4 regions of the Sporosarcina sp. USHLN248 genome follow, and region 1 is predicted to be linked to each of the others. Evidence: predicted binding sites of a transcription regulator. Region 1 holds the regulator's gene; each other region holds the start of a gene.
The links. Region 1 encodes CtsR, which represses protease genes until heat stress. Its sites were predicted from a motif close to ATGGTCAATAAAGGTCAAACA; they were not measured.

Region 1 (4,517 bases):
GGCGTACGTCGGAAAGACATCTCGCCGCTTCTCCCGAAGGCAATAGCCTTGCATATGAAATGATGCCCAATGAGCGGAAAAGCTTATTTTCCAAAGCGATTTTGGATTTAGACAGCAATAGTTCGCGTGAGCGCCTTTCATGAGCAATTAATCGCAATACAATGTTTTTCAACTCAGATAGAATTTCCTCTTCCGTCTTACCAAGCGTTGTCTGATTTGACACTTGATATACATTCCCTGGCGCTTCACTTCCTTCGCCGTAGCTGCCGCGCACGACCATACCTAATCTCGTAATAGCCGGAATGATCCTTTCAATCTGTTTCGTAATGGTCAACGCCGGCAAATGCATCATGACAGATGCCCGCATTCCAGTACCGGTATTCGATGGACAACTCGTCAAATAACCGAAATCCTCATCGAAAGCATACGGCAGTTCATTTTCAAGATAATTATCAACTGAATCTGCATGCTCGTAAGCATTTTCTAATTGGAAACCAGGATAAATGCATTGTATTCGGATATGATCTTCTTCATTGACCATGATGCTGAGCGTCTCGTCTTCTGATAAAATAACAGCGCCATGGCGGTCCGGATTTATCAACTGAGGACTAACTAAATGCTTTTCTACTAATACTTGCCTCTCCAATGCGGGAATATCCGACATCTTCATATAGGCATACCCGTTTTCATTAGAATTAAGCAAAGATGCTGTAACTGCTTCATCGACCTTTTGTGCTTCCTCTTCAGTAGACGCTATCGGAAAACGATGCCCTCTCAAGTTGCGTGCAAGCCTAATACGGGTCGACATAACTATATCGGATTGCTCTCCGTGAGAAGTCATCCATCCCGTAGTCGCATGCTTCATGAATTTATCAATTGACATGGCCGTTTGCACCTCCATCGCCACTTTCTGATAGACGTTGCTTCAATTCATTTACTTCATCACGCAATATCGCAGCTTCTTCAAATCGCTCTTCCGCAATAGCATCTTGCATTCTCACTCGAATTTCTTCTATTTTCTTCTTCAAAGCAAAATGTTCATTGAATGAAATTGGAATCTTGCCAACATGTTTTGTATGGCCGTTATGAAGCTTTCCTAATATACGCGGCAATTTATCTCTAAATGTATCATAGCAAGTCGGACATCCAAATTTGCCAATTTCCATGAAGCGTTTGAAAGTCAACTCACATTCTGGACATTTCGGCCCTTCCGGCGCACTTTCCCTCGTTTGCTGATACGGCTGAAATTCTGTTCCACCAAACCAATGAGAAAGGAATTGTTGGATGGACAACGGTTCCTGATTCGGATCGAATTGAAACATTTGCGATTGGAATGCGCATTTTTCACAAAGATGTCGCTCCGAAGTGCCGCTCATACTTTCCTGTGTAAATATGACAGACGCCGGTCTTTCTTTACAGTTGTCACAGTTCATCATTGCCACCTCGTCCTTATCAAATTTATCATTCCATTTGTTCGTATAGTAACGTCAATAGCATCGCCTGCAAAATTCGAGCCCTTATGACATCTCGTTCGGGCAATGGATAATGGAGCGTCGTACGATCAACCGCTGCAAGTATGATTTTAGCTTCGCGCATGGAGATAACCTTATCTTCCAATAGCCTATGTACTACATCTTCAGCCATCGTATAAGTCGCTCCATTTTGCAATCCTTCCAAAATATGCTCGATCAATTCCTTATGCGAATTTGCTTGGATACGATAAATACGAATGTATCCTCCGCCACCCCGTTTTGACTCGACCGCATAACCGCGCTCCAATGTGAATCGGGTATTAATAACATAGTTGATCTGAGAAGGCACACATTGAAATTTTTCCGCAATTTCACTTCTTTTAATCTCAATAGCGCCTTTATCTTCCTTTTCGATAATCGCCTTCAAATACCCTTCTATAATATCTGAAATGTTACGCATCCTATTCACCTCTTCTCTTAGATGTCCATTCGCTGACTTTGACTATATTTGACTTAATTGTACATGAAAAAAGTCCTTAAAATCAATCGATAAGCAATGTGAAAAGATGTATGTTTAAAGTTTTAAAAATCGGGTATTTATCTTTTTGAGGATTTTTTCTGACCTCTTTTTCCTCTTCTTCGAGCGGGCTTAGGACGGATGAGGATGATTGAGGCAAACAATCATCTTTTATCATGTCCGTCCTTTTCACCCTCTCTACCCCATTTGCACACCCGAAACTCGCTCTATAATCAGTTGAATCTTGAACACAGAGGGGCATTCAAGTAGCTGATGATTCATGTTCTATCTTATGCATATTTTCACACCTATTAACGGAGGAGAATCTAAAAATGAACTGGTATGATAAGCTTAGCGAATATTTTCCAATTGAAGAAATGAAGTCGAAAGAACATATGGATGCACTTTTGAAAGATAAAAATAATGTTTATCGAAAAGAAGAAGGCCTCCACCACGTTCTAATGTATGCAGAAACGGAAACATTCATCTTTATCGATTATTTATATGTCTCCGAAAAATCACGTGGCATGGGCATAGGCAAAAAGTTAATAGCATCATTAAAACAGAAAGGAAAACCGATTATACTTGAAGTGGAGCCGCTCGATTATAAAGATACGGATACCGAGAAAAGACTGCGGTTTTATGCCAGAGAGCAATTTCACCATGCAAGAAGAATTGGTTATAGTAGAAGATCGCTATCAACAGGTAAGCAAAATGAAATGGAAATTCTCTATTGGTCGCCAACCGAAGCAGATGAAGAAGCGGTTTACGAAGCGATGAAAACAACATACGAAGAAATCCACACGTATAAGGATGAGACTTTCTACGGCGATCAATACGAACCGACCGATAAAGTTCTCACTTTTAAAACAGAAGGGAAAAAGAACATTTTAGATTCCTTTCGTTCATGATAAAATCATTAGCTACATGGAGGATTTTCCCTCCGCTTTTTTTATTCCTTTTCCAGCCCGCGTGAAACTCTTTAAACATCTTGCAGTAATGAAACAGAATTCGACAAACTGTTCGCCTTTATCCGAGCATTGCCTTTTACGGATGGACTTAAAGAGGAATATATCATGAATGTCACCTAACTTAGCAATTTGTCGACTTACAACAGGAAAAGGCAGCCCCCAGAAAATAAGACGGCTGCCTCTTTACTATTCGATTGTTAAATTTTTCATTTCTTTCACAGTAAGGAATAGCTCTCCTGTTTCGTAAAACGTAATGGCGAGACGATCGCCTTCCTGTACATAGATCGAAAGCGGAATTGCTTCCGTCGATACGATATAATTTTTGCCATCATCACCCAACACGGAAACAATCGTGAAGTCGCCTACACGTTCTTTATACACACGGACAACATTGACCGTCGTCTTCACTTCCTCAGCATTCGAGCTTCCATCGACCGTACTGCCGCCACGCTGCAAAGCTGTTTTATAAAGCTTCAATGCCTCATTCGGCGAATTTGCATAGACAGAGATCTCGGGATTCGCCGCCGAAACGATAAAGTAGTTTTGTAGGAACCCATTTGAATCAAGCACCGGCGTCAGCCAACTTGCTTCACCGTAAAAGTTATAAAGTACCGGCATTTCCCCGGACCATTTCTTTTCAATGAACTTCTTCTCGATTATTTGTAAAGTGCCTTGGGAATCCATATACGATTCTTCCAAATTACCTGTATAATAAATCCCTTCGCCCGTTCGACCATCCGTTAGCGCATAGCCTAACATCGAATCAACTTCCTCTTTCGGGCTCGTAAAGTCAGTGAAATAATACATATGCCCATTTTCATCGAATACCGGGCTGACATTCGCCTCTACTCCTTCGTCTGAAGGCAATTTCACATCTTTTTTCCCGATAATTGAGTTCCAAAAACCATGAATATATTTCCCGAAATAACTGTTTTGAAGACTGACCGCTTCTGGTGAAACTGCGCCGTCAACAAACTCCGGCACTTCCTCAAGTGAATATTGTTCCACTTCCCCTGTTTCCGGGTCTACCATAACGATCCCTTTCACGTCAAAGCCGTTCCGCGCAGTAATGAACTCACCATAAGAGCGGATATAATGCGGCTTGCCCTCATCATCAATTTCAAGTTGCACATCACCATAAAAAATTAAATTCGGCTTTGCCATACGCATATGACGTTCCACTTGTTTATGGAAGTACGACGATGGTGTATAGGCCATTTCCGTCTTTACAAACTTCGGATTATCATTCGAATCTGTCGCGCTCATCGTAAAATAGCCCGGAGTCGTCTTACCATTCCACCATTTAAAGAAGCCCGAAAACTCTACAGGAGCGATATAAACAAATTTCCCATCCACTTTTTGAATTTGCAAATGGCCCAATTCATAGTAGCTCGTATTCGGTACTTGCCCAAATGCCTTCTTCATTTTATTCCGCGCAAATTTAGGCGGCACACTTGCTGGTGTCTTCGTTTCATCAAACGCCTTGATTTCCACTTGCTGCTCCATTTCCATCGCCGCAAACTTTTTATTTGCGTTGAAAACCGGTGCGCTTAGAAT
Region 2 (4,517 bases), on a different contig from region 1:
CAAATAAGCAATGGACGCACTCGCCATTAGAAAAATAAACGGCAGATGCGTTACGCTCCCGAAAGTAACTTCATTGCGAACAACCTCCGCCAGGCTATAAAGATCCGGCGTATAAAGAGCAGTTAAAACCCACCCCGAAGCTATTTGAATTGCGGTATGTAAGAAAGCAAAAGCTACTATGAATACTAAAAATCTTTTCAAGCTTGTCCACTCCTTGTTGGTTAAGAGGCAGAAAGCCTGCTTAACAAATTTTCGTGTTGCAGGCAACCTCTATGTTTTAGACATCGGTTATTCTCCGAGCAGCATTTAAGCCGGCACGATGCGAATCATGAAGCCTTTCTCGCAGGACGCGACGATTTTAGACTGCCTTCCTTTCATAAGGCAGAAAACGCCTTATGTTTAGGCTCTCCGACATACAGGACGTATTAGTGCCGACATTGCCGCAGGACGCGGCGTTCTTAGTCGGCTAACGCCTGTCGGAGCTAAACGCCGCCCTACGCTTTTGGGGTCATCCAGCTCCGAACTCCAGCCTCTCGGGTCGTTTGGGCCTGTACGATGCAGGTCATGCAGTCGTTGTCGCAGGACGCGTCGATTTTAGACTGCCTTCCTTTCATAAGATAAAAAGCGCCTTATGTTCAAGCCCTCCAACGCCTGTCGAGGCTAAACGGCGTTCTCCGCTTTTGGGGTCATCCAGACTTCAGCGACCAGACCCTCGAGTCGCTTCGATCTTGAAGCATAAGGCAAAAAGCGCCTTATGTTTCAAGTTCTCCAGCGCTTGTCGGGTCTAAACGGTCGCTTCCGCTTTTGGTATCATCCAGCTACGAGGGGCAGCCCTTCGGGTCACTTCAGAAAAGAGTCTAAGGAAAAAGCGCCTTAGGCTCTTTTCTTCCGACAAACAGGATGTATTAGTGCCGACGTTGCCGCAGGACGCGGCGAACTTAGTCGGCCAGTGCCTGTCAGGGCTAAACGCCCCTCTACGCTTTTGGGGTCATCCAGCTTCGGGCGGCAGCCTCTCGGGTCGCTTCGATCCTAAAGCATAAGGCAAAAAGCGCCTTATGTTTAGGCTCTCCAGCGCCTGTCGAGGCTGAACGCCGCCCTACGCTTTAGGTATCACCAGCTTCTTCCTGCTCCTCCTCCGCCTCCGGAGCCGCCTCCGCCGCTGAAGCCGCCGCCTCCACCGAAGCCACCGCCGCTCCCGCCGCCGAAACCGCCTCCTCCGAAAGAGCCTGGGAAGAAGATTGGGCCGCTACTTCTTCTGCCACCCGAACCGCCACCGCCACCAGGGCCACCTCTACTGAAACGGTAAATTAAATAGATAATAATGAAGAGAATGACCGGCGCAGGTATTCCTAACCCTCCGCCTCGATTCGAAAGCTTATTGACAGTAGCCATTTCGCCATTCCATCCATACTCAGCCGCAATTTCGTTGTAATAGGATTTATAAGCTTCCATAATCGCAAGATCCGGCTGTTCATTTTTTAAATATGGAACTGCAACCTCATCCATAATCCTTCCTATTTTCCCGTCCGGCAAGGCGCCTTCCAGCCCGTAACCGACCGCAAGTTCAAAATGACGTTTTTGAGATGAATTTGGAATCGTTGTTACGACTAGCAACGCCCCGTTATCTTCACCGGCTTTCCCTAACTTATATTCCCTTAGCGCCTCGGTCGCATATACATCAACCGGTTCATCGCCAATGCTCGGCAACGTCAACACAGCTAGTTCAGCCCCTGTTGCTTGTTCCAAGTTACGACCAAGCCGATTCAACTCTTCTTTCTGTTCATAAGACAAAATTTGTGCATGATCTTGAATGAAGTAATCATATTCGTTCCAATTGGGGATTTCGGCTGCCAACACCCCGATTGGCATGTATACGAACAGTAGACATGCGACCGCGAACGATCGAACAAATTTCCGAATCACTCCTTGTCATCTCCGAAATCGACTTCAGGAGCTTTGTTTGCAGCCTCTTCTGCCTGGAAATACTCTTTCTCGTCAAATCCGAAAATCGAAGCGACTAATTTGCCCGGGAACCGTTTCACTTGTCGATTGTATTGGGAAACGACATCATTATAATCTTTTCTCGCAAAACCGATCCGGTTCTCTGTTCCAGCCAACTCATCCATCAGCTGCGTAAAATTTTGATTCGCTTTTAATTCTGGATAATTTTCCACAACTACTAATAAACGCCCTAACGCATTCGACAGCTCTGTATCTGCAGCTGCTTGCTCCTCAGGTCCAGAAGCGCCAGCCAATCTTGCACGCGCGTCAGAAATTTCCGCAATAACTTCTTTTTCATGGCTTGCATAGCCTTTAACGGTGTTCACCAAATTCGGAATAAGATCAAGCCGACGCTGCAACTGGTTTTCAACTTGCGCATAGGACTGCTCAACATCCTCTTCCAAGTTAACGAATTTGTTGTAGCTTGGCACCAATAACATTGCTACAATCGCTAATAATACAATGATTATAGCAATCGGCCCTAATAATTTTTTCATCTTACCACTCCCTACTCATCGATACTTTTTCATACCCGTAGCGTCTATCCATCCAAACTTCCCTCTTTCCCTTTCTATCGTATGAACATCTAAAAGGTTTCAAACATTTCAAAGTCAAATAAAAATGCCAGTGCCCTTTAACAGGCACCAGCATATCAATTTCATTATTTTAAATCTTTCATATCGCTACGCGTAATAATATGGTCGATCAACCCATATTCCTTCGCACGCTCAGCAGTCATGAAATTATCGCGATCTGTATCTCTCGCGATCACTTCCACTGGTTGCCCAGTACGTTCAGACAAGATCGTATTCAACTTTTCACGTAAGAAAAGAATGCGTTTTGCAGCAATCTCAATTTCTGTTGCTTGCCCTTGTGCACCGCCAAGTGGTTGGTGAATCATCACTTCAGCGTTCGGAAGCGCATAACGTTTCCCTTTCGTTCCAGCTGTCAACAAGAATGAGCCCATTGAAGCGGCCATCCCAATACAAATCGTTTGAATGTCAGGTTTAATGAACTGCATCGTATCATAAATCGCCATCCCTGCAGTAATGCTTCCGCCAGGGCTGTTAATGTAAATGGAAACATCCTTATCCGGATCTTCCGCTTCCAAAAATAAAAGCTGCGCTACGATCGAGTTCGCGACATTATCATCAATCGCGCTACCTAACATAATAATACGGTCTTTTAGAAGACGGGAATAAATATCATACGCCCGCTCACCCCGGTTTGTTTGCTCAATAACTGTAGGTATTAAATTCATTCGACTTTTCCTCCTTTTGGATGAATCAATCATAATCGCTCTGTTGAAACGTTACCCATTTCAACTGTACATCTATCATACAGATGTTGGTCAATAAAGGTCAAATATAACGCATTGAAAATAGCTATTGCATAATTTCCATATTCTTTGTATAATGAATCTTGTCTGTTACAAAAATTGCCCTCGTGGTGCAACGGATAGCACGTGAGATTCCGGTTCTCAAAATGTGGGTTCGATTCCTGCCGAGGGCGTAAAAACAATAAACTGCCGAAAATGTCTTTCATGACATTTTCGGCTTTTCTTTTGCAAATTTCTTTTCTTTGATGATAAACAAACTATTCAATCGGTGCAAGATTTTCTTCGATTTCCGTACGACGTTCTTCCAAAAACGGCGGTAAATCTAATCTTTCCCCTAACGTTTCGACATCCCCGTCAATCGTAAACCCAGGTCCATCCGTTGCGATTTCGAACAAAATGCCATTTGATTCCCGGAAGTACAAGCTTTTGAAATAGAACCGATCTACAATTCCTGAGGAATGAAAACCGTGCAACCGCACTTGTTCTTCATAATAGGACAGCTCCTCATCATCTTTAACACGAATCGCTAAATGGTGAATGCTGCCTCGACCAGGCTTTTCTGCGGGACCATCATCACTTTTCACGACGATTTCTCCAAAAACATCGCCTTTAGCCGAACGAAAGATCGCTTCATCTTCTGTCCGTGATACTTCAGTATAACCCAAAATATTTGTCAACGTTCCTGCGATTTTATTCATTCGGCGCACGGTTATTTCGACTGCTCCCATTCCCAAAATCTGATGCTCGATCGGAACTTCCGATTTGTCCCACACCTCATAATGCGGCAGTCTCTCACCTTTAGAAACTAACAACACCATGCGCAATCCTTCGGCATCTTCAAAGTGAAGGGCTTGGCGATTCGCATACGTTGTCACTTCACCATGCTTTACATTATGCTCTTCAAATCTTGATTTCCAATACGATAAACTCTCCTCTGTGGGAACGACTAATCCAATTCTCGTAATGGCATTTGTCCCACGATAAGTACGGCCTGCAAAAGGCATTTCAAAAAATGTAAGCTCAGTGCCTGGACTTCCCGTCCGATCGCCGTAAAACAAATGGTACATCGATGGATCATCTTGGTTTACGGTAACTTTCACACGGCGTAGCCCTAAAATCGTACGATAGAAACGGTTATTGTATTGAGCATCTTTCGTTAACATAGAAATATGATGAT
Region 3 (4,517 bases), on a different contig from region 1:
TCCCATTGCGGATTGCTGCGTATACTTCTTTGGAATCAATTTCGACAACATCTTCATATTCTTTGCCGTCAATCAAGACCCGAAGCGGAAGCAATGTTACATCGTTATTGTCATAAAATGATTTTGGTAAATCTGCGCCACTATCGGCAAAAATTCTCATACATACCCCTCACATTCTTTTCTATATTATTTTAAAAGCAAACGCTCTTCCAACACTTTTGCGATTCCATCTTCATTATTTGTTAAGGTTACTTCATCTGCAATGGATTTCAACCGGTCGATGCCATTGCCCATTGCTACACCGACACCAGCATAATCAATCATTTCAAGGTCGTTGTCTTCGTCTCCGAAAGCGATGATCCGCTCTTTCGGGATACCAAGCCATTTGGATACATGGGATATGCCAACTGCTTTGTTTAATCCATGTCGAACAATTTCAATCACATCCCAAGGAGCCCCCCAGCGTCGATGGTCGATTGCTTCTGCATGGATTTCTGCCAAGTGCTTGCGGATCGGGTCGACTGTTTGAGCGTCAGCTTGGATGAGCAAACTCGTTGGGTCCACTTTCAAGGAATTCCTTAAATCTCCTTTGCTAATAACGGGATCCCCGAAATTGAAAATATCCAATAACTGTTCATCGTGATATTGCATATACACGTCATCCATCACTTCGGCTACGATGTTGTGCGGTCGAAACTCGCGCATTGCTTCAACAACGTCTAACACTATAGGAAGTGCGATCGTTTCATGAATTGTTTGCCAAGAACGATCAGTAGGATGATGAACAAACGCTCCATTGAAATTGACGATTGGCGTTTCAAGCCCTAATTGACGGTAGTACATGGCACTAGCTCGGTATGGCCTGCCTGTTGCAATCATCACTTGATGCCCATGATCTTTCGCCTTCTTCAATGTATGTTCAGTTTTTTTTGAAATGACTTTTTCATCGGTTAGCAATGTTCCATCCAAATCAAGGACGATTAAATGCGGTTTCATATGAATGCCCTCCTCTATAGCTGCCCCTCTTAAAAGAGAGCATAATAATAACGTTTCAAATAAAAAAACCTCTCCAACTAACTAAGATGTAATTGATACTATCTTATCTTTTGAAGAGGGGGTAAGTCAAAAAATTCCGCCATGCGGCCATTCTCTTTGTTTTTTCAATAAAACTTTGTTACGCTCATAAAAAAGAAACAGAAGGTGTTTGCATGACGGTCATTGTAAAAGAAGAGAATTGGAGCAACATTCCATTATTGCATATTGTGGAGGAAAATCTTGAAAATAGCAACCTTCCGACAGCCATTTTCCTACACGGTTTTACAAGTGCAAAGGAACATAATTTACATTACGCATATAATATCGCGAAACAAGGAGTGAGAGTACTTCTTCCGGATGCACATCTCCATGGCGTTCGAGATGAAAATTTGGATGAAGTCCAACTGAGCCTCCGATTTTGGGAAATCGTATTGACGTCGATTGAGGAAATGAAAACTCTCCATCAGGAACTAGCTGCCAGAGGTACGAATAAAATTACCGTTGGAGGTACATCGATGGGGGGCATTACGACATTAGGTTGCTTAACGGTCTATCCTTGGATCGATGCGGCTGCTGTCATGATGGGTTCACCAGGCTTCGTTGAACTCGCAAAAGCGCAAATGTCGCAATTTGAACGACGCGGATTCAAATTGCCGATCACGGATGAAGAACGGAAGTCTTTATTGGATACATTGTCTATATTTGATTTGACGAAGCATCGATCAGCGTTGAATCACAGACCAGTCCTTTTCTATCACGGAGAACAAGATTCGGTCGTTCCTTATGAGCCAACGTTCAATTTTTACAATGCCGTAAAAGAGGATTATGCTGACGATGTAGAGCGATTTCAATTTATCTCTGAACCATCTGCTGGACATACAGTATCAAGATCTGCAATGCTGCGAGCATCCGATTGGCTGGCAAGTTATTTGAAGGAGTAGGCAGAACTTTGCTATGATGAAGATAATAATGGACGGAAAGGGGAATATCAATGAATGATGATATGAAAGGCAGCATCATGGGTGCACTTGAAAATGTGATCGATCCTGAGCTTGGCATCGATATTGTCAATTTAGGGCTTGTATACGATGTGGACTTAGACGATGAAGGCACTGCAAAGGTGGACATGACACTAACCTCTATGGGATGTCCAATGGGTCCGCAAATCGTCATGAATATTAAGCAAGAACTATCTGAGCTTCCTGAGGTGAAAGACGTAGATGTCAATATTGTCTGGAATCCACCTTGGTCACGCGACAAAATGTCCCGCTATGCAAAAATGGCGTTAGGCGTACGATGATCCATCTTGTCTTGTGAGATTAAAATAGATTATTGCTATCAGTAAATGCGGCTCAAGTCGTTTTCAATCACTCGCGTTCTGTTTCTTCTGTCCCATAGCGACAAAGATTCAAGCGATAGAATGCGTGGCGTATTTTTTTGCGATATTCCATTAAGCGGCATTTATTTCAAGCATAGCTTCTATGGAACAAGTTCTATTTATGAAGAAGTTATATGATGGGGAGAAAAGGCTGTTTGACGTTTGTCATTCAGCTTTTTTTGATAAACAAATCGCACTGAAAGGGGAATACAGCATGGAGTTTAAAACTGCAGATTTATGTGATGAATATGCCAAGGAATTATCATTTTGCACAGCACCATTCCATTCATTCGGAAAACGAAAACGTTTTTCAGGTCCAATCGTTACTGTAAGAGCATTTGAGGACAATGTTTTGGTAAAAGAAGCACTTCAATCTTTAAAAGAAGGAGACGTATTAGTCGTAGACGGTGGAGGGTCGATGAGATGTGCAATGTTGGGGGACAAGTTAGGGAGCATTGCGACAGAACGTAAAGCGGCAGGAATCATTATTAATGGTTGCGTTAGAGATTCCGCAGACTTATCAGAAATGGATATCGGCATTTTAGCGTTAGGCACGAATCCTTTTAAAAGCAATAAGGAAGGCAAGGGAGAGCGAGGCGTGTCTTTGTTTTTCGGGGATATCGATTGGGTCGAAGGCCATTATGTTTATGCAGATGAAGATGGTATCGTTGTTGCGAATCGCCAGTTATTGCATTCATAAATATGTTTTATTGATTATCGTGCGGGTAGGAGAATAGAGCAAGCAAAAAAATGTACAGTAACGCTATTTCTCCTTATAATTTAATTAATCAAAGATAGTCAAAGTCAAACAATGAGGTGAATGCAGATGAGAATGGACGGCGTGCAAGAAGACCAACGTACACCGCTTGAACAATTTGGGCGAAACCTTGTAGAAGATGTAAAAAGCGGCAAAATGGATCCTGTTATCGGCAGGGATGAAGAAATTCGTAATGTTGTGCGGATTTTATCGAGAAAGACGAAAAATAATCCTGTATTAATTGGCGAGCCGGGAGTCGGGAAAACGGCAATCGTGGAAGGACTTGCGCAACGGATTGTAAAAGGCGATGTGCCGGACGGGTTGAAAAACAAGCAAATATTTGAATTGGATATGAGTGCTTTAATTGCCGGGGCAAAGTTTCGTGGTGAGTTTGAAGAGCGTCTGAAGGGCGTACTGAAGCAAGTGAAAGATAGCGAAGGGGAAATTATACTTTTCATTGATGAAATCCATACGATTGTCGGTGCTGGCAAAACGGAAGGAGCAATGGATGCGGGCAATATGCTGAAGCCGATGCTTGCGCGAGGAGAATTGTATTGCATCGGTGCAACGACTTTGGATGAATATCGCTTATATATTGAAAAAGATCCAGCATTGGAAAGGCGTTTCCAGCAAGTATTTGTGCGGGAGCCTTCTGTAGAGGATACGATATCCATTTTACGAGGGCTGAAAGAGCGGTTCGAGCTGCATCATGGTGTCCGAATCCACGATCGAGCAATCGTGGCGGCCGCTACATTGTCAGACCGTTATTTAACAGAGCGTTTCATGCCGGATAAAGCGATTGATTTAATTGACGAAGCGAGCGCAATGATTCGCACGGAAATTGATTCTATGCCGCAAGAGCTTGATTCTGTCACTCGCAGAATGATGCAACTTGAAATTGAGGAACAAGCATTGCAAAAGGAGAAGGATGCAATAAGCCAAACCCGTTTGGAAGCGTTGCGTGAAGAACTGCGTGATCTGAAAGATTCTTCTGCTGACATGAGAGAGCAGTGGAATAAAGAAAAGGAAGCATTGCGAAAAATCCAAGAGAAGCGTGAAGAACTGGACCGTTATCGCCGTGAATTGGAGGATGCACAAAACCGGTTTGATCTAAATAAAGCCGCTGAACTCCAATATGGCAAAATTCCAGAGTTGGAAAAGGAACTCCAAACATTGGAGGCGCCACTCGCAAATAGTCAAGATAACCGACTTTTGAGAGAAGAAGTAACGGAGGATGAAATTGCCATGATTGTGGCGCGCTGGACAGGAATCCCAGTGACAAAATTGGTAGAAGGAGAGCGAGAAAAGCTACTGCGCCTTCGTGAAACGCTTGAGGAAAGGGTTATC
Region 4 (4,517 bases), on a different contig from region 1:
TTCTTTTTGTTTATTAAGAGATAGTTCTACGATTATGGGATTGATCATGATTGATGGGGGAGCTATCGAGTTGTTTGGAGAGACCGGCATGAAAGGACTGCAGCATGCAAGAAGAAAAATAGGGCAGTCCATTGAGACACCAGCACTTTATCCAGAATTGAACGCCTGCCAGAACTTGCGTGTCCAAGCGGCAAACGGGGGTGTCGGTGAACGGGAGATCGATGAGTTGCTTCGTTTAATGAACTTGAGTCATACAGGCAAGAAGAAAGTGAAGAATTTCTCATTAGGAATGCGTCAACGGTTAGCGATTGCTTCGACTCTGATTACAAACCCTGAGTTCTTAATTTTAGATGAGCCGACGAACGGACTGGATCCTTCCGGTATTGTTGAAATGCGGGAAATTATACAACGGCTTGTGACAGAGCGCGGGATTACGGTCTTACTGTCAAGTCACCTGCTGGATGAACTTTCACAAATTGCGACTCATTACGGCATTTTACATGATGGAAAAGTTATTAATGAGCTTTCAAGGGAAGAGTTGGCGCGTAAAACTCGCCAATTCATTGAACTCGAAACGACTGAAGCTGAGCAAGCAGTCGTCATACTCGATCGGTTGGGCATTCAAGACTATGAAGTGATTACGGGAACTGAAATCAATATTTATGAACGGTTAGATGATGTGGCATTAATCAATCGCAATTTGGTGCTGTCGGATGTAAACGTATTACGGATTGGCACATCCAGACAAAAATCAGAAGATTATTTCTTGCAATTAACGGGAGGGAACCCACATGCTTAATTTGTTAGCAGCTGAAAACATCAAATTATTCCGCAGTAAAAAAATATGGATTAGTTTAAGTATTTTATTTCTGCTTCCTATCCTGCAAGTCGCCAATAGTATGATTAACGTAAAATACGGGAATGAGCTCGTCCAAGCAAAAGATATCGTTGTCAATGGCGCTACCGGAATTTTAATGATTGATAAAAACGGATTTTACTCGTCATCGGCGCTTTTATTAGTTTTTTTATTGGCGAAGAATTTCAATATGGCACGATACGGAATACGTTGTCCATAGGTCGGAGCCGCACGCATTATTATTTATCGAAATTGCGGTGAGGCATAGCAATGCTGTTTTGTGTATTTCTACCAGGATACTTGCTGATTATTGGCTTTTTCACGATTCTTTTCTTCACCATATTAATTTCCACAATTCGATCTTACAGAGCATACCAACAGATACAAATGTAGAAACTAGGGGGAAACCTCTTCAAACCTAGTTCAGCCTCTTTGCTAAATGTAAAATAGAGACTTTGTATTTAGGAGTTAATTCAATTAAGCCAACAGCCATTCAATACAACTAGAGCGTCTCATCCAATTTCTGAATCTTTGAGTTGGAAATTAAATAAACATTTCCAAGAATGTCGATTTTATCTCCTTTTACACGTACAGCGCAATCTTTGTTCGACGCATAAATATTTATTTCTTCCGATAGGGGAGATAGTTCGCGTTGAACAAGGTCCATATTATTTTCAAGATCAAAATGAGACAGGACGGAAAAATTGTCAAGACCGATTCCGTCGTAAACAGAGCTCATTTCAACGTCATCTCCAAAGTTTTTCGAGCATAACCATTTCGCAGACATGTTGATTGCACCAGCGCTTGCTCCCATCACAACAGCGCTGCTTTTTTTTATTGAATCCGATAATTCATATTCCTTCAAAAAACGATTTAGATTAAGAATACTGCCACCCAACAAGAAAATGCCGGAAGCGTTTTGAAGTATCGTTTGGGCATCTTCCTTCTGTACGCGGTAATTAATTAAATGATATTCATCAAACGTAATGCCAGCCTGATCGAGCCATGAGCGTTCAGTAGCACCATCATCTTCAAAAACAGACGGATTTGAGCTAATCATAACAAGCGATTTTCTATCAGCTATATCCTCCTGTAACACCCTAGCCAAATTCTCTGGGAAAAAATTATTAAACCAACCTAAATAATAGTGAGTTTTCATAAGTACCCCCTGTAGTAAAGTGGATAAATAATATTTATTCCTTGCGTTACTCATTCGGTCTTCTTGTCACCAATCAAATACTTTCATTTTATTACTCACAATGCACTCCCAAGTTCTGTAAGGATTACGCTGCTAATTGAAATAGTAATTCTTACGAAGTTGTTTTATCTATTGGTGACACTTCCATCGTTCCTTGTCACTTCTGTATACATTAAAAAATATGGCACAAATAAAAACCGGTTAGAATTAGGCACCATTTGCTTATTTATTATCTCCTCAATCGTTTCATTTGTATAGACCCATCCATCTGTAGGTTCAGTATCCGTATACACTGAAATTGGCAAAGGAAGTAGAAGAAACCGTATACCTTAATACACCGAACGATCATGTCTCTAGTCTCATAGACCGAATTGATAGTCCGCGGAATGTACGCATCATTGATCATATTGATGAACGCATACCGATGAACATCGGGGCCGCTAATAAAACGATGATAGCAGATGCGCCTCCTCATAATACGGATGCCTTGCTGCAACGGCTAATTCCGGAAGGCACCATTAGCATTTATATTTGAAATTTCTCACGTGTGCGCACCAATTGGCGAACGCTGATCTCCATTCTGGTGTTTCAAAGAATTGCTCAACCGTTTGCGTTTCGGAATGCATACGATGAATCGATTAAGTGGGGCAATGCCTCCTGCCCAAATACCGTTATTCGCGTCGTTATCTTCTTCTCTTACTAATAAAAGGGGGAGTCCAAATTGATAAGCCATGGAAGGTTCGACTTGTGAATAGACCGACCCTTGCCAGACTGGCGTAAATGTTGCAGGGAGAACCTGTATTCGTCTCGATCGTACGAACTTTGAAGCGACGAAGGTTTAGCGCCAACATGCCCAAAGCTCGATGAAACTAATCGGCGAATATCAGTTAAGATGGCTTCGGGGTAACTTTCACTTAACGGTAATGTACGCGGAAAGAACAAAGCATCCTCGATCTCTTCAATTTAACGGTTTAGAAATTTTTGTTGGTAGCCATTTAAGTGAGTTGTCGTACTTAGAAAGACCGGGATACGATAGGCGCGATCGATACACTCTTGATGTGCTGATTGTAGACTTGTGTGATTTATACGTAACTCGTTATATCCATCGCGATTCATTTTATCACCTACTTTCTCAAACAGCATATGGAGTAGAAATAAAAGTACTTGGACAGTATGACAAAGTGTGCATCAATCAAAAAACTTGAAAGTCAAAAAAGGTCAGAGTATAATAAAGTCATAAGTCAAAGATAGTCAATGTCAAATAACATAAATGATTAATACGATAAGGAGGAAATGCTTTATGAAATGTCAACATTGCGGTATAAACGAAGCGACAATGAGCTTACGGCTTCAAATGAATCATCAACGGTTGCAAATGAATTTGTGCCATACTTGTTTTCAAGAGATTCAAGGTCAAATGAAGATGCCGTCATTTGGCAATGATGCCAATCAATTTTTCCAAGCGAACGGCAATCCTCAAGCATATACACAAGTTAGAGAAGTTGATGGAAATCAAGGAAACGGCTTGTTAGACCAACTTGGCAAAAATCTTTCGAATGACGCCAAGGAAGGGCGAATTGACCCAGTCATCGGCCGCGATCAAGAAGTGAAACGCGTTATTGAAACATTAAATAGAAGAAACAAAAACAACCCGGTACTCATCGGGGAACCAGGTGTCGGTAAAACAGCAATTGCAGAAGGATTAGCTTTGAAAATCCATGAAGGCGATGTCCCTGCAAAACTATTGAACAAACAAGTTTATGTATTGGACGTCGCTTCACTCGTTACGAACACCGGCATTCGCGGTCAATTTGAAGAGCGCATGAAGCAGTTAATTGAAGAAATCGAAAACCGGAAAGAGGTTATCGTGTTCATCGATGAAATTCACCTTCTCGTTGGTGCAGGTTCGGCGGAAGGTTCCAAAATGGATGCCGGAAATATGTTGAAACCAGCATTGGCACGTGGCAGCATGCAACTGATCGGTGCAACGACGTTAAAAGAGTACCGTCAAATCGAGAAAGACGCTGCACTCGAACGCCGATTCCAGCCGATCATTGTCAAAGAGCCTTCTGCGGAGGACGCGATCACCATCTTACACGGCATTAAAGACCGTTACGAAGCTTTCCATGAAGTACGTTATTCGGATGAAGCGATCCGGGCATTCGTCACATTGTCACAGCGCTACATCCAAGACCGGTTTTTGCCGGATAAGGCAATTGATTTGATGGATGAAGTGGGAGCACGTTTGAATTTGAAACAGTCTTCAGCAGATGCGGATTCAATCGGCAAGAGATTGGAACAAATCGTTCAACAAAAAGAACAGGCTGCAGAAATGGAAGACTATGAAAAGGCTGCAACATTGCGCCAGGAAGAAATTCAATTGCGACAACAACTACAAAATGCGAAACAAGGCGGGGCTTCAATGTATGAAGTGACCGTTGAAGACATCGAAGCGATCGTCGA

Region 2: clpP (ATP-dependent Clp endopeptidase proteolytic subunit ClpP) is a predicted target of CtsR. The motif match lies at 3,349-3,369, and genes of this name have one in related genera.
Region 3: WFH04_RS00495 (ATP-dependent Clp protease ATP-binding subunit) is a predicted target of CtsR. The motif match lies at 3,204-3,224, and genes of this name have one in related genera.
Region 4: WFH04_RS03895 (ATP-dependent Clp protease ATP-binding subunit) is a predicted target of CtsR. The motif match lies at 3,259-3,279, and genes of this name have one in related genera.

The regions. Positions count from the first base shown of each region.
Region 1 covers NZ_JBBCZC010000010.1:56,945-61,461, forward strand. The annotation lists gene mcsB (protein-arginine kinase McsB) at 1-883, opposite strand, end outside; gene WFH04_RS05965 (UvrB/UvrC motif-containing protein) at 873-1,436, opposite strand; gene WFH04_RS05970 (CtsR family transcriptional regulator) at 1,462-1,932, opposite strand; gene WFH04_RS05975 (GNAT family N-acetyltransferase) at 2,322-2,900, shown strand; gene WFH04_RS05980 (hypothetical protein) at 3,147-4,517, opposite strand, start outside.
Region 2 covers NZ_JBBCZC010000068.1:158-4,674, forward strand. The annotation lists gene WFH04_RS17375 (hypothetical protein) at 1-201, opposite strand, end outside; gene WFH04_RS17380 (TPM domain-containing protein) at 1,111-1,923, opposite strand; gene WFH04_RS17385 (LemA family protein) at 1,920-2,498, opposite strand; gene clpP (ATP-dependent Clp endopeptidase proteolytic subunit ClpP) at 2,663-3,295, opposite strand; tRNA gene WFH04_RS17395 (tRNA-Arg) at 3,442-3,513, shown strand; gene WFH04_RS17400 (ring-cleaving dioxygenase) at 3,598-4,517, opposite strand, start outside.
Region 3 covers NZ_JBBCZC010000001.1:113,282-117,798, forward strand. The annotation lists gene WFH04_RS00470 (DegV family protein) at 1-160, opposite strand, end outside; gene WFH04_RS00475 (Cof-type HAD-IIB family hydrolase) at 187-996, opposite strand; gene WFH04_RS00480 (prolyl oligopeptidase family serine peptidase) at 1,209-1,976, shown strand; gene WFH04_RS00485 (metal-sulfur cluster assembly factor) at 2,027-2,335, shown strand; gene rraA (ribonuclease E activity regulator RraA) at 2,628-3,113, shown strand; gene WFH04_RS00495 (ATP-dependent Clp protease ATP-binding subunit) at 3,234-4,517, shown strand, end outside.
Region 4 covers NZ_JBBCZC010000006.1:78,336-82,852, reverse strand. The annotation lists gene WFH04_RS03920 (ATP-binding cassette domain-containing protein) at 35-799, shown strand; gene WFH04_RS03915 (hypothetical protein) at 792-1,076, shown strand; gene WFH04_RS03910 (Type 1 glutamine amidotransferase-like domain-containing protein) at 1,359-2,015, opposite strand; gene WFH04_RS03905 (IclR family transcriptional regulator domain-containing protein) at 2,347-2,589, shown strand; gene WFH04_RS18315 (hypothetical protein) at 2,596-2,787, opposite strand; gene WFH04_RS03895 (ATP-dependent Clp protease ATP-binding subunit) at 3,355-4,517, shown strand, end outside.